Mariniflexile sp. TRM1-10: one gene and its partner. The protein of the gene in region 1 binds, or shares a complex with, the protein of each later gene. Links are inferred from orthologs where the notes say so. Each region holds a gene or a part of one and is shown in the gene's direction. Other genes may lie near its edges. The genes, in order: pheS and pheT.

Region 1 (3,220 bases):
AAGCGGGTGAACAAAGTGTTTTAATGAAAGAAGCCATTGTAAACTACTTTCTAGAAACCGAGTATATCCATTAATAAGGAACTTACCTCAACTTTTTTAATTAAAATAAAAAAATCAAGATGAACTCCATATGCCACTTCGATTGATTTTGGTTTTTATTGAAGTTAACCGAATATAAAAACATGAGTGGCTGATTTTGAGTCTTATACAGTCTTGGTCATGCCAAACGCATGTTAGATAAACACACCATTTTTTAGAATTTTGTCAATTATTCTTCGTTATTCAATCTGTTCATGATGAATATGGGTGCTCTGAATAGTAGATGATTTTTATTTTAAATCATATTCACAGCAAATATACGTATGATTTTCCTATATTTAGAATGTTATTTTTAATCAAACAGATATTGCCCCGATGAAATTTGAAAACTCAACCTATTATGGTGCCATAGACTCAAAAAAAGTAACCCTGGACATTGGGAACCTTTATTTATTGGATTTTTTTTGTATCGCTGAATTTAAGGAAGGTGTACATATTGGTATAGAAGAATGCGAAGACATCGTCATGGCTTTGGTAGATCACTACGGTGAGGACTTGAAAATTGGTTTTATTTCAAATAGGATAGCCTCATTTTCTATTGATCTTAAACAATGGATCAAATTTAATACCGACTATGATTTTATTGTCGCGTCGGCCATTGTTTTTTATGATGATTTAAATTTCAATATTGCCACAATTGAAAAATACCTGTCCCATAATAGCACAAAAAGATGCTGTACATTAAATCAGTCCATTGAATGGATGAGAAATTTAAAGGAATTTAAGGATATTTATGCTTGAAAAGTATAAATTAAGAATATGTTTTTAAATCCCTGTTTAGCTATTTGGCAACAAAAAAGTAGTCCCCAAGAACAGCCAATCCCTAACGGATTGAATTCAATTTCCTTTAAAAAAGACAGTTCTTTCTAAATTCCAGATCTTTCCGATAATAATTATTTATAGTTTGTCAAAAATAATGTTCATTATCAAATTCCGTAAAAAATCAGTAAATTTGCCATCATTTTAGGAAGTTATGATAGACAAGATAAAAGAACTTATTACCGAAGCAGAAGCCTTTAAAGCACAAACCAAAGAGGAAGTAGAAGCTTTCAGAATAAAATACTTAGGCTCTAAAGGACTTCTAAAGGAGTTTTATGGAGAATTAAAAAACGTTGCCAACGACCAAAAAAGGGAGTTTGGGCAAATAATAAATCAACTTAAAAATACAGCCGAAGACAAAGTAAATACTTTAAAGGAATCCTTAGAAAGTAAAGAGGAAGTAAAAGGTATTTATGGTGATTTATCACGTCCGGGAAACCCGATTCAAATTGGTGCGCGTCATCCGATTTCTATAGTAAAAAATCAAATTATAGATATTTTTTCTAACATTGGTTTTAATGTTAGTGAAGGCCCGGAAATTGAAGACGATTGGCATAATTTCACCGCTTTAAATTTGCCAGAATACCATCCGGCACGCGATATGCAGGATACGTTTTTCATTCAAACAAATCCCGATATTTTATTGCGTACCCATACCAGTTCGGTGCAAGTACGTTATATGGAAAATAACCAACCACCAATTCGTACTATTTCTCCAGGTCGCGTATACCGTAACGAAGCTATTTCGGCACGTTCACACTGTTTTTTCCACCAAATAGAAGGCTTGTACATTGATAAAGATGTAAGTTTTGCCGATTTAAAGCAAACACTTCAATATTTTACAACCCAAATGTTTGGAAAATCTAAAATACGCTTGCGTCCGTCTTATTTCCCATTTACAGAGCCAAGTGCCGAGATTGATGTGTACTGGGGCTTAGAAACCGAATCGGATTACCGCATTACAAAAGGTACCGGTTGGTTAGAAATTGGAGGTTGTGGTATGGTAGATCCCAACGTATTGGAAAATTGCAAAATAGACTCTAAAGAATATTCTGGTTTTGCTTTTGGAGTTGGTATAGATCGCATTGCCATGTTGCTTCACCAAATAAATGATATTCGTTTATTAAGCGAGAATGATGTGAGGTTTTTAGAGCAGTTTAAAAGCGCACTATAAAAACAACTGTAAAGATAAATATTAGTTAACCTTTAAAAAGAACCTGTCGCTAGCTAAAGGACTCCAAATTTTTTCATGCGGATGCTCAGACATATTTGTTGCTACATAAAAAGCACCTCCTATATCGCTCCAATCAATTACTTTTGATTTTACTTTAAAAGTATGATAGCTTGCGCCCTTATTTATAATTTTTGAAGCATCGGAAATTAGTCGATGGGATTTTTCACTTATACCATTATTAAAACCAACATTCAATATGGCTTGTTCTTTAGAAACTAAATTATAAATAACTACTACCGAAAACTCATAAATATTATCATTAATCAAATCTTTTTTAGGGGTTAATGAAACTATTTTCATAGCATCTTTTTCTTCCGAAATCATCGTATTTAATTCTTTTCCTATCGTTTCGTATAAATCCTCATCTACATTTAAAGGAGTAGTTTGTGCTTTTAAGTATAGAGCCAAAAAGCTGAAAAGGAAAAATAAAGCTAATTTCTTCATAAAAAAATATTGGTTTTTAAAGTAGCATAAACGGAAAAGGCGTTTGAGACGGTTTCCAAACGAATCTAGTAAATTATTTCTTTCAAAGCAAATATTATTGTGAGTATTGTTATTTAACAATTTTTTAACTTCGTTTAGTTCGGAAAAAAACGAACCTGTTTTATATTTACACCAAATTTTATAATTATGCCGGATAATATATGTAGTGAGAAAAAAGCTTTGGTTGAAAAACTAGGGGTTTTTATAGAGAATAAAGACCAACTGGCTCCTGTTGCAGCTCGTATTATGTCGTACATCATACTAACAGGAAAGGTAGGAACAACTTTTGAAGATTTGGTATTAAAGCTTTGCGCTAGTAAAAGCACCATATCAACCCATTTAAATCACTTACAAGATTTAAAGAAAATTGTCTATTTCACAAAATTGGGAGACCGAAAAAAATATTTTGTAATAAATCAAGACACGATTATTCAAGGTATTGATGATATGATAGAAACTTGGTGTGTTCAAAAAGAACTCCATATTGAAATTAGAGACTATAAAGAAAAATCGAACGCCAATAATTCTGATGACACTTCAAAATTCGATTTAGAATTTCATGACGATTACATTCAGTTTTTGGAC
Region 2 (3,373 bases), 2.3 Mb from region 1 along the record:
AACCAAATTGATAGAATTAAGGCCCTGACAAAAAAGGACTGACAGCACGCTACGAAATTTGTAATTTCGAGCTATAATAACGAACTCTAACAAACTAGAAAACTTCCTCCCAAATTAAACCAGCGTTAGGGATTATTCATGCACTCTATTTTATCAATTAGAAATCGTGAATGTTTCACATTTGCAGTGAAAAGCCCACAGCGACGCAGGAGAGAGAACTTGTAACCTTTCGACTTTAGTTTATCTTGAGCACAGCCGAAAGGCTCAAGATAAACTCCTAACCCAACCTTTAGGTAACGCCTAAAATAAAAGCAATCCATTCTGTTTACATACGCTCTTTATTGTTTATAAATTAGTGGTCGTTTGTCGACTTTCGGGAGCTATTTTCAAAGGAAAAATGAAAAAAAATATGTAGGTTTGCACTCTTAAAAAGGCATTGCAACCCCGTGCTGAGCGTTGTCGAAGCATGGTCACTAAAAAAATAAAAAATTACAGATGAAAATTTCATACAATTGGTTAAAACAATTTATTAAAATTGATTGGACACCAGAACAAACCAGCGAATTACTAACAGATTTAGGTTTGGAAGTAGAAGGCATTGAGGCCTATCAATCAGTTAAGGGCGGATTGGAAGGCGTGGTTGTTGGCGAAGTTTTAACTTGTGTGCAACACCCAAATGCCGATAAATTAAAGATTACCACTGTAAATATTGGCGACGATGCCCCTTTGCAAATTGTGTGTGGCGCACCCAACGTGGCTGCTGGACAAAAAGTACCTGTGGCTACGATTGGTACGACTTTATACACCGAAACTGGCGAAGCGTGGACCATTAAAAAAGGTAAAATTCGTGGTGAAGAAAGCCATGGCATGATTTGCGCCGAAGACGAACTTGGTTTAGGAAAATCACACGATGGTATTATGGTCTTAGATGCCGATATTAAAGTGGGAACACCTGCTGCTGCTATTTTTGAGGTTGAAAACGATCATGTTTTTGAAATTGGCTTAACACCAAACCGTGCCGATGCCATGAGTCATTTGGGTACTGCCCGCGACCTAAAAGCTGGATTGATACAAAAGGAAACAACTTTAGAGTTTATAACCCCATCGGTAAGTGCGTTTCATGTAGATAACCGCACATTGCGAATTGATGTGGATGTTAAAAATAAAGAATTGGCACCGCGCTACTGCGGACTTACCATAAGTGGCATTAAGGTAAAAGAATCGCCTGTTTGGTTGCAGCACCGCCTAAAAGCCATTGGTTTAAATCCGATTAACAATATCGTGGATGCTACCAATTATGTACTTCACGATTTGGGGCAACCGCTACATGCGTTTGATGCTGCTAAAATTTCCGGTAATAAAGTGGCCGTTAAAACCTTAGCCGCTGGTACTAAATTTGTAACCTTAGATGGTGTAGAACGTACTTTACATGAAGACGATTTAATGATTTGTGATGCCGAAAAACCAATGTGTATTGCAGGTGTTTTTGGCGGAATACATTCGGGAGTTACAGAAGGAACAACCAGTATTTTCTTAGAAAGTGCTTATTTTGACCCAGTGAGCGTTCGTAAATCAGCTAAACGCCATGGTTTAAATACAGATGCATCATTTAGATTTGAACGAGGTATCGACCCTAACATTACTGAATATGCTTTAAAACGTGCTGCTTTGTTAATTCAAGAAGTTGCTGGTGGCGAAATTACAAGCGATATTGTTGATATTTATCCTAATAAAATTGAGGATTTTCAGGTACGATTAAGTTTTGAAAATGCGAAGAAGTTAATTGGTGAGGAAATCCCGAAGGAAATTATTAAACGTATTTTAACCTCATTGGAAATTAAGGTAAACAGTGTTACCGAAACAGGTTTAGGCTTGATGGTACCTGCTTACAGAAACGATGTAACCCGTGAAGCCGATATTATTGAAGAAATACTGCGTGTTTACGGTTATAACAATATTAAAACGACTGAAAAGCTAAATGCATCTATTTCTAATTCAACACGTTTTGAAGATCATAAGATACAGAACTTGGTTGGAAATCAATTGGCATCCCAAGGCTTTTTCGAAATACTTTCAAACTCACTTACCACGCCTAATTATGCGGCGTTAAGCGACCAATTAAAAGAGGAACATAATATCAGTATTTTGAATCCTTTAAGTGGTGATTTATCTGTTTTAAGACAGTCATTACTATTTTCCGGACTGGAAGCTATTTCGTTTAACATTAACAGAAGACGTTCCGATTTAAAACTGTTTGAATTTGGAAAAACCTATCATGGTTACAACGGCAAGCATGAAGAATTTAAGCATTTATCGGTATTTGTAACGGGCAATCAAAATGCTGAAAATTGGAATTCCACCAATAAAAAAAGTGATTTCTTTTTCCTTAAAGGAAATATTATAAGCCTATTGGAACGTTTGGGAATTTCAAGGTATAACGAATTACCTATTGAAAGCGATTTGTTTAGTGAGGGTTTAAGTTTTAGTTTAGGTAAAATGAAATTGATTGATTTCGGATTGATAAAAAAACCTATTTTAAAGCATTTTGATATTTCGCAAGATGTGCTGTATGCCAATTTTTATTGGGATACCATCCTAAATATTGTTAAGCGCAACAACATTTCATTTAAGGCAATCCCTAAATATCCTGAGGTGCGTCGTGATTTTGCGTTGTTGTTAGATGATAGCGTTACTTTCGAGTCGATTCACAAAATAGCCAAACAAAGTGAAAAGCAATTATTAAAAGATGTGAATCTTTTTGATGTGTATCAAGGCAAAAACTTACCAGCAGGTAAAAAAAGTTATGCCGTTAGTTTTACATTACAAGACGAAAACAAAACACTTACCGATAAGCAAATTGATAAAATCATGAAAACGCTACAAACACAATTTGAAACACAATTGGGTGCTGAGCTGAGATAGTTGGTTGATGGTTCTTGGTTGTTGGTTAATGGTTGATGGTTAATGGTTAATGGTTGATGGTTGTTGGTTGATGGTTGATGGTTGTTGGTTGATGGTTGTTGGGTTGAAACTTTAAACTTTTAAACTTTTAAACTTTCAACATATATTTTGTATCTTTAAGTAAACTCAATAACTTGAAATTATGACAGATTCTAATTTTATAAAGGTATACACAGGAAATTTTGCTGTCGTTAAGCGAATTGCAATAGAATTAAATGCTTTGGACATTAATCCCATCATTAAGGATCAATCGGAATCTGCTATATTAGGTGGTTTTGGTGGAACATTAGCTCCCGACTTTCAAGAAGTGTTTGTACATGAAGATGAACTTGAAAGAGCTACTGAAATTATTAATAAGGTAACAAAAGAATTAAAATCCTAATTAAAAATTATCCCAATAAAAAAGAGCGGT

Evidence for each region.
Region 2: the proteins of pheS (region 1) and pheT are in contact, whole or in part, in a crystal structure (PDB 6P24), measured with the Escherichia coli proteins. The link is inferred for Mariniflexile sp. TRM1-10 from one-to-one orthologs.

The regions. Positions count from the first base shown.
Region 1 is NZ_CP022985.1:1,960,041-1,963,260, forward strand. What follows is about bases 202-3,082. They hold pheS (phenylalanine--tRNA ligase subunit alpha), read left to right. Parts: upstream 202-1,072; coding sequence 1,073-2,092; downstream 2,093-3,082. Other genes in these bases: CJ739_RS08390 (hypothetical protein), read left to right, coding at 415-840; CJ739_RS08400 (hypothetical protein), read right to left, coding at 2,114-2,596; CJ739_RS08405 (GbsR/MarR family transcriptional regulator), read left to right, coding at 2,783-3,082. In the rest of the region: CJ739_RS08385 (hypothetical protein), read left to right, coding at 1-74; more of CJ739_RS08405, read left to right, coding at 3,083-3,220.
Region 2 is NZ_CP022985.1:4,268,928-4,272,300, forward strand. Bases 175-3,208 are described here. They hold pheT (phenylalanine--tRNA ligase subunit beta), read left to right. Parts: upstream 175-495; coding sequence 496-2,922; downstream 2,923-3,208. Other genes in these bases: CJ739_RS17740 (putative signal transducing protein), read left to right, coding at 3,104-3,208. Outside these bases: CJ739_RS17730 (DinB family protein), read left to right, coding at 1-42; more of CJ739_RS17740, read left to right, coding at 3,209-3,343.